2 regions of the Gulosibacter sp. ACHW.36C genome follow, and region 1 is predicted to be linked to the other one. Evidence: riboswitches for the same ligand, from Rfam matches in the RefSeq annotation. Region 1 holds a riboswitch; the other holds the start of a gene.
The links. Region 1 has a riboswitch for thiamine pyrophosphate ahead of M3M28_RS03270 (thiamine ABC transporter substrate-binding protein). Riboswitches for the same ligand answer to the same signal wherever they lie in the genome.

Region 1 (4,356 bases):
GAAGCCCGCGCCGATGCCGAGCGCCCGCGCGAGCACTGGCCCGTCGACAGTGCGCAGGATGCGCCAGGGCGTTGCGCCAAGGGTCGCGGCGGCGTCGCGGAGCCGTGGGTCGATCGCGCGCATCGCCGGCACGAGCGAGCGCACGACGAGCGGCAGGGCAACGACCGCCTGGGCGAGCGGCACGAGCGTGCCGGAGTGCGCAAGCTGCGGGGCGACGGCCTGGAGCGAGACGACATAGCCGAAGCCGAGCGTCACGGCCGAGACGCCGAGCGGCAGCATGATCGCGAGGTCGAGCACGCGCTGCCCGGCCGCTGCGGCACCGCGCACGCGCCGCGACAGGAGCAGGGCGAGGGGAATGCCGAAGAGCAGCGAGATCCAGGTGGCGTCGACCGCGGCCTGCAGCGAGTGTTGCAGGGCTTCAACCACGGTCACTCCCCCAGAGAAACCGTCGCCACTGCTCGAGAGCGCCGCGTAGTTGTGCAGGCTCCAGGCGCCGTCGACGCGCACCGAGCGGATGAGCAGGGTCGCGAGCGGCAGCAGTTCGAGGCCGAACACCGTGAACGCGGCGACGACCGCGGCCGGAACGTCGCCACGGCGCAGCGGGAGCTCGGGGTTGTCGCGCAGCTTGATGCGCGCCTCGGTGCGCCGGTTGAGCCGGGCCGACACCACGAGGGTCGCGACGACGATGAGCAGCTGCAGGGTCGAGAGCACCGCCGCGGTGCGAAGGTCGAGGAACACCGTGGTCTGGGTGTAAATCTCGGTCTCGAGCGTGCCGGGCGCTGGCGTGCCGAGCGTGAGCACGATGCCGAAGGCGGTCGAGCAGAACAACAGCACGAGGCACGCTGAGGCAACGATGGCCGGCATGAGCTGCGGCAGCGTGACGGTGCAGAACGCGCGCGTCGGCGACGCCCCGAGCGTGCGGGCCGCCTCGGCGAGGCGCGGGTCGAGGCCGCGCCAAAAGCTCCCCACCTGCCGAGCGACGACCGCGACGTTGAAGAATACTAGCGCGAGCACGACTGAAAACGTCGTGCCGTCGAGCCCGAGCCACCCGAGGGGGCCGGTCGACCCGAGCAGCGCCCGGAAGGCGACCCCGACCACCACGGTGGGCAGCACGAACGGCACGGTGATGAGGCCGCGCAGGAGCGCTCCACCGGGCACTCGGCGGCGATAGAGGATGCTCGCGGTCGGCACCCCCAGCACGACCGCGCCGAGCGCGGCGGCGAGGGCGAGGCCGACCGTGTTCGCGAGCAGCTGCCAGGTGCGGGCGCTGGCAAGCACCTCACCGTAGCCGGTGAGGTCAATGCCAGAGTCGCTCGAGATGCCCCGCCAGAGCATGCTGGCCACTGGCCAGCCAAAGAATATGGCGAGGAACGCGAGGACTACTGCGCCCGCAAGCCAGCTAGCTCGCCTCATACAGCGTGTTCCACTCCTCCAGCCAGGCGTCGCGGTTGGTGGCGACCTCGGCCGGGTCGAGGTCGAGCGGCTCCTCGACGAGGCTCGCGTGCTGCGCCCACTCGCTCGGCAGCTCGACCGCGTCGTCAACCGGGTACATGTACATCGACTCGGGCAGCGCCTGCTGGAAGTCTTCGCTCAGCATGAAGTCGATGAAGGCCTGCGCGCCGGTCGGGTTTTCGGCGCCCTTCGTGACGCCGGCGTACTCGACCTGGGTCGTGCAGCTCGCCTCGAGCACGCCCGTGGTGCCGCCCGATTCGGCCGGCGACGACGAGTAGCTCAGCACGAGCGGGAACTCGCCTTCACCCTCGGCGCCCGAGAAGTCGACATAGTAGACATCAGACCAGCTGCCTTCGACCTTGGCGCCGCCGTCGAGCAGCTGCTGCCAGTAGTCCTGCCAGCCGTCGCCGTACTCGGCGACGGTGGCGACGAGGAACGCGAGGCCGGGCGACGAGGTGAGTGGGTTCGTCACGGCGAGCAGCGGCGCGTACTCGTCGGTGGCGAGGTCGTCGAGCGTCGTCGGCTCGTCGACGCCATTCTCTTCGAACCATTCGTGGTCGATGTTGACGCAGACCTGTCCCTGGTCGATCGGCGTGAGCTCATCGCTGAGCGTGAGGGCGCCGGCGGATGCGGGCAGGTTTGGCGAGGTGTACGGCGCGAGCACGTCGGCGTCGATGACCGTCTGCGCCGAGTAGTTGTCGAGGCCGTAGACGCCGTCGACGCCCGGGGCGTCGCCCGCGAGCAGCAGCTGGCTCGTCACGACGCCGGCGTCGCCGGGCGAGGTGATGACGAGGTCGTAGCCGGTCGCCGACTCGAACTCGGCGATGAGCTCGTCGCTCACGTTGAACGAGTCGTGCGTGAGCATCGTCACGGTGCCCGAGGCCGACGAGCTCGGCTCGTTCGCCCCGGTACCGCCGACGAGCGTGCATCCGCTCAGCAGGAGTGCCGTCGCCGCGAGGGCCGCGGTCGAGGTGAGTCGGGTGGATGATCGACGTAGCATTGTGTCCTCCATTCGCATGGAGGGCATCCGCGCGCGATGTCGCGCCCGGATGGAGAGAACTCGACTTCCTTCGCCGGTACTAACCGGATCAGGTTCGAGGGTCTGCCAGTGTGGCACTCTCAGCGCCGCTCGGCGCTCCCCTGTCGTTGTCGTTCATCCTACCCGGCTGGCGGGCAGCGGCGAATCGGCCTAGACCAGGCCCTGCGCGATCATCGCGTCGACGACCTTGGTGACACCGGCGATGTTCGCGCCGAGCACGTAGTCACTCGGGGCGCCGTACTCCTGCGCGGTGGCGCGGCAGGTCTCGTGCACGTCGACCATGATCTCTTCGAGGCGGGTCTCGGTGTAGTCGAACGTCCAGCGGTCGCGCGAGGCGTTCTGCTGCATCTCGAGCGCGCTCGTGGCGACGCCACCGGCGTTCACGGCCTTCGCCGGGCCGAACAGCACGCCCTCGGTCTCGCGCATGAGCGAGGCGGCGTCGGCGGTGAGCGGCATGTTCGCGCCCTCGGCGACGACCTTGAGGCCGTTGTTGATGAGCGTCTGCGCCGCGTGCACGTCGAGCTCGTTCTGCGTGGCGCAGGGCAGCGCGACGTCGACGGGCACCTGCCACACGTCGTTGCGGTTCTCGTGGAACTCAACGCGGTTGCTGCGGCGGTCGGCGTACTCGCTGATGCGGCCGCGCTCCTCGAGCTTGATCTGCTTGAGCAGGTCGAGGTCGATGCCGTCGGGGTCGTAAATCGCACCCTTCGAGTCCGAAGCGGTCACGACGACCGCGCCGAGCTCCTGCGCCTTTTCGATCGCGTAGATCGCGACGTTGCCCGAGCCCGAGACCGAGACGCGCTTGCCCTCGAAGTCCTCGCCGCGCGTCGCGAGCATCTCGCGCGCGAAGAAGATCGTGCCGTAGCCGGTCGCTTCGGGGCGCACGAGCGAGCCGCCCCACGAGAGGCCCTTGCCCGTGAGCACGCCCGACTCGAAGCGGTTGGTGATGCGCTTGTACTGGCCGAACATGTAGCCGATCTCGCGCGTGCCGACGCCGATGTCGCCCGCGGGCACGTCGGTGTACTCGCCGATGTGGCGGTAGAGCTCGGTCATGAACGACTGGCAGAACGCCATGATGTCGCGGTCGCTGCGGCCGTGCGGGTCGAAGTCGCTGCCGCCCTTACCGCCGCCAATGGGCAGGCCGGTGAGCGAGTTCTTGAAGGTCTGCTCGAAGCCGAGGAACTTCACGATGCCGAGGTTGACCGTCGGGTGGAAGCGCAGACCGCCCTTGTACGGGCCGAGGGCCGAGTTGAACTCAACCCGGTACCCGCGGTTGATGTTGACGTTGCCCTTCGAGTCGATCCAGGGCACGCGGAAAATCACCTGACGCTCGGGCTCGCAGAGGCGGCGGATGACGTCCTGGTCGAGGTACTCCGGGTGCGTTTCGAGCACCGGCGCGAGTGAGTCGAGCACCTCGACCACTGCCTGATGGAACTCCGGCTCTCCGGCGTTGCGGGCGAGCACATCGTTCTTGAGCACCTCGATGGTGGCGTGCATTGCGGTCAAGGTGTGGATCCTCTCGGTTATCGTCCCTAGCCTTTGTAGCCTAGTGCGCGCTGGCGTAATTTCTGCGCCGCACGAGCACTTGGCCCGCCGCGAAGCCGAGGCGCCACCAGCCGGGCGCCGTCGAAAGTGTCCCAGTTTCTCCGGCGCGAAGGAACCCCAGCGCGTGCGCCGCGAAGGCCGCGCCGGCCGGCGGAAGCCGATCGGGCGCATCCTGATCAGCGATTTCGCTCGCCACCGCGTCGTCCGGCAGCATGCGCGTCCAAACATCGGTGCGCACCCGCTCGGCGAGTAATTGGCCGAGTTCGTTGCCGGTCGCCTGCGTGATTTCGGCGATGCCCGCATCCGCGACGCGCGTGAGC
Region 2 (4,356 bases), 1.3 Mb from region 1:
CGACCTCGACCAAACCCGACCATCCGCCCGCCCTCGGCGTTGACGGCTTCGCCGCACTCGCCGCGGCCACGCCGCTGCCCGCCGTCGCGATCGGCGGCATCCACGCCGACGACGTCGCCCCGCTGCGCGAGGCCGGTGCGGCCGCCATCGCCGTCGTCTCGGCAATCTGCGCAGCACCCGACCCCTCGTTCACCGCCCGCGGCCTCACCGCGGCCTGGCACACCGCATCCACCCCAACCCGAAAGGCCCACGCATGACCATCACCAGCGAACCCACCACCGCCCTCCCCCTCGCCGAGCAGACGGTGCTCGTCACGGGTGGCGCCCGCGGGCTCGGCCGCGCCCTCACCGAGGCGTTCGTGCGCGAAGGTGCCCGCGTCGTCGTCAACTACCGCGAGAGCGGCGAGGCGGCCGCGCAGCTCAAGGCGGCGCATCCGGGGCGCGTGGTGGCCGCCCGCGCCGACGTGCGCGACCGCACCGAAGTTGAGCAGCTCTTCGCCGCCGCCGACACCGCGTTCGCCGCGCCCGTCACGACGGTCATCAACAACGCCCTCGTCGACTTCTCGTTCAACGGCGATGCCCGCGCGAAGGCCGACGACATCAACTACGCCGACTTCGACACGCAGTTCTCAGGCACGATCCGCGGCGCGCTCAACGTGATTCAGGCGGCCGCCCCGCACTTCGCCCGCGCGGGCTCGGGCCGCGTCATCAACATCGGCACGAACCTGTTCCAGTACCCCGTCGTGCCCTACCACGACTACACCGCCGCGAAGGCGGCGCTGCTCTCGCTCACGCGCACCTTCGCCGATGACCTCGGGCCGCGCGGCATCACCGTGAACATGATCAGCGGCGGCCTGCTGCGCACCACCGATGCGAGCGCCGCGACGCCGGATGCGGTGTTCGACGCGATCGCGCAGGGCACCCCGCTGCGCTCGGTCACGACGCCGGCCCAGTTCGCCGACGCGGCGCTTTTCTTCGCCTCGCCGTGGGCGCGCGCCGTGACCGGACAGAACCTTGTCGTCGACGGCGGGCTCGTGAAGAACTAGCGCCTACGGGCCGACGACCGCGGGCGCGGGCCAGAGCTCGTGAAAGTGATGCACCGGCCCGTGCCCCGAGCCCACCTCGAGCTCGTCGGCGTGCCGCAGCGCGCCCGTCAGGTACCGCTTTGCGAGCTCGATGCTCGTGGGCACGTCGTGCCGCGGCAGCAGCGCCGCGATCGCGGCCGAGAGGGTGCAGCCCGTGCCGTGGGTGTTGCGGGTGCGGATGCGCGGGGCCGCGTACTCGCGCACGCGCGGCTCGTCGACGTGCCCGCTCGCGAGCAGGTCGCGGCTCTCCTCGCCCGTGAGGTGGCCGCCCTTGAGCAGCACCCACTCGCCGCCGCACACCCGCAGGCGCTGCAGCAGTGCGTGCATCCCGTCGACGTCGCGGGGTTCGGCCTCGGCTCGCGCGAGCACCGCGCCCTCGGGCAGGTTCGGCGTGATCACCGTGGCGCGCGGCAGCAGCTCGTCGCGGATCGCCGCCACCGTGTCCCGCGCGAGCAGGTGGTCGCCGCTCTTCGCGACCATCACCGGGTCGAGCACAACCGGCACCTCGGGCACCGTGTCGAGGCCGCGCGCGATCGCGCCGACGATGCCCGCGTTCGCGACCATGCCGATCTTGATCGCGTCGACGCGCACGTCGTCGAGCACCGCGGCGAGCTGCGAGGCCACGAAGTCGGGCTCGAGGGCGACGATGTCGCGCACCCCCTGCGTGTTCTGCGCGACGACCGCCGTGATGACGCTCATGCCGTAGGCGCCCTGGGCTGCGAAGGCCTTGAGGTCGGCCTGGATGCCCGCCCCGCCGCTCGGGTCGGTTCCGGCAATCGAGAGAACGTTGGGAATCATGGTCGGCCTCGGCTTCCTGAGCAGCATCGAGGACAGATGCTGCGCCAGCAAGCCGGCGCGTGCCGACGTGACAACGTCGCCGCGACATCCCTCCGCGAGTGCGAACTCGATCAGGTTCTCGGGTGTGATCTCAGCCCCTCGGTGGGGCACCCCGTGTCTTCGGCCAGGCTAGCGCACGCCGGGCCACCCTCGCTGGCCGCGGCTGCGCGAATCAGCGGATGCGCGGGGTTGCGACGCCCGCGCGGCGCTGCCGGAAGTCCACCACCATCATGCCCATGAACGCGCAACCGACGAGGGTGAGGAAGGCCGGCGCGACCGACCAAATACCGTAGTCGTCGAGCAGCAGCCCGCCGATGAAGGCGCCCGAACCGATGCCGAGGTTGAAGCCCGAGGTGTAGAGCGCGCTCGAGAGGTCGCGGTGCTTGCGTGGCGCCACCGCGAGCAGACGCGACTGCAGCAGAGTCGGGAGGAAGCCCATCCCGGCGCCCCAGAGGCCGAGGCCGACGATGACGAGCGGCAGCACCTGCGGCGCGAATGCGAGGCAGCCCGCGCCGAGCAGCATGCAGGCGTAGGCGACGGCGAAGCCGAGCGTCGAGCGGTTCGAGAAGAACAGGCCAGTGAGCATCGTCGCGAGCGCCGAGGTGATGCCGAATGCGAACAGCGCCGTCGCGAGCCACTCGGCCGGCAGCGAGACGATGCCGAGCAGGTACGGCGAGATATAGGAGTAGAAGGAATAGTTACCCGACATCGTGAGCGCACACAGCAGAATGAGCAGCGCGACGAGGTACATCGACCGCGCCGGCCGAGGCACGCGCGGCCCGTCGAGGCCGGTCTGCTCGACATCGCCGATCGGCTGCGGGGCCGGCACAACTTCGATGGCCGAGGTCTCGGGCTGTTCTTCGACCCGCTGTGGCAGCACGAACCAGAGCAACGCCGCCACGAGCACACAGAGGGCGGCGATCGCGAAGAAGGTCGTACGCCAGCCGAGCAGCTGTCCGAGCGCGGTGCCGAGCGGCACCCCGAGCACGAACGCGAGGCCACCGCCGCCGCCCGTGATCGACACCGCCTTCGTGAGCTGTTTCGACGTGACGAGCGCACCGGTGTACGACGTCACCGTTGCCCAGAAAACGCCGTGCGCGGCGCCGGTGAAGATGCGGGTGAGCACGACGATCGTGTAACTCGGCGCGAACGCCGTGCCGATCGTGCCGATCGCGAAGGCACTGAGCACGCCGACGAGCAGGAGGCGCTTCGGCACCCGCTGCAGCAGGTAGACGAGCGGCGTCGACAGGGCGACGACGGTAAACGCGAAGATCGTCATGAGCAGGCCGATCTGCGACTCGCTCGCGCCGAGGCCCGCCGACATGAGGGGCATGAGCCCCGTGGGCAGCATCTCGACCGTCACCGAGAGGAATGCCGCGGCGGCGAGCGTGATGAGCGGGATCAGCGGAAACGGCCGTTCTGGCGCGCGTGACGAGGTTTCTGGCACGCTCTGAGGCTACGCTGGTGCGGTGACTGACACGCCCTCGAACACCGCCGCATCGCCCGCTTCGCACCTCGTTTTGACCCTGGTCTGCGACGACCAGCCCGGAATTGTGCACGAGCTCACGGGAGCGATCACGGGCGGGGGCGGCAACATCGTCGAGCTGCAGCAGTTCTCCTCGCTCGACGCGGGCCGCTTCTTCCTGCGCTGCGAGGTCGAAACGTCATCGGGCCGCGCCGATTTCGAGGCCGGTATCTACGAGGTACGCGACGCGCTCAAGGCCGAGGTACACATCGACGAGGCGCACCGCCCGCTGCGCACGCTCGTGCTCGGGTCGAAGGCCGAGCACGCCGTGAACGACCTGCTGTTCCGCCAACGAGCGGGTTACCTGCCGATCACGGTGCCGCGCGTCATGGCGAACCACGAGGTGCTCGGCAAGCTCGCCGGCTTCTACGACGTGCCGTTCGAGTTTCGCCCCGTGCGCAACGCGCAGGAGAAGGCCGACTTCGAGCGCCGTGTGCTCGAAGTCGTCGAAAGCGACAACATCGAGCTCGTCGTGCTCGCCCGCTACATGCAGATCATCTCCCCCGAGCTCTGCGCGGCCCTCGAAGGTCGGCTCATCAACATTCACCACTCGTTCTTGCCCGGATTCAAGGGGGCGAACCCGTACCGCCAGGCCCACGCCCGCGGCGTGAAGCTCGTCGGCGCAACCGCGCATTTCGTGACGACCGACCTCGACGAGGGGCCGATCATTGAGCAGAACGTGCGCCGCGTCGACCACGCCGACACCGTGGCCGAGCTGCAGGCGATGGGCCAAGACGAAGAGTCACGCACCCTCACGCAGGCCGTGAAGTGGTTCGCCGAGCACCGCATTCTGCTCGACGGGCACCGCACGATCGTCTTCCGCTAGGCGCACGCGCGCGTCACCGACGCGGTGTCGGTGGCACGGAGGAGGATGGGCACATGAGCGATTTCCTCGAGCGCGAGTGGCAGC

Region 2: it holds a riboswitch for thiamine pyrophosphate, as region 1 does, so the genes downstream of both, thiD (bifunctional hydroxymethylpyrimidine kinase/phosphomethylpyrimidine kinase) here and M3M28_RS03270 (thiamine ABC transporter substrate-binding protein) in region 1, are expected to answer to the same signal.

What each region holds. Positions count from the first base shown of each region.
Region 1 covers NZ_CP097160.1:732,988-737,343, reverse strand. Annotated here, with positions in the region: gene M3M28_RS03275 (ABC transporter permease) at 1-1,413, opposite strand, end outside; gene M3M28_RS03270 (thiamine ABC transporter substrate-binding protein) at 1,400-2,452, opposite strand; TPP riboswitch at 2,501-2,604, opposite strand; gene gdhA (NADP-specific glutamate dehydrogenase) at 2,642-3,988, opposite strand; gene M3M28_RS03260 (hypothetical protein) at 4,038-4,356, opposite strand, start outside.
Region 2 covers NZ_CP097160.1:2,029,456-2,033,811, forward strand. Annotated here, with positions in the region: gene thiE (thiamine phosphate synthase) at 1-257, shown strand, start outside; gene M3M28_RS09365 (3-oxoacyl-ACP reductase) at 254-1,045, shown strand; gene thiD (bifunctional hydroxymethylpyrimidine kinase/phosphomethylpyrimidine kinase) at 1,049-1,882, opposite strand; TPP riboswitch at 1,953-2,046, opposite strand; gene M3M28_RS09375 (MFS transporter) at 2,094-3,368, opposite strand; gene M3M28_RS09380 (formyltetrahydrofolate deformylase) at 3,391-4,272, shown strand; gene M3M28_RS09385 (DNA-3-methyladenine glycosylase family protein) at 4,326-4,356, shown strand, end outside.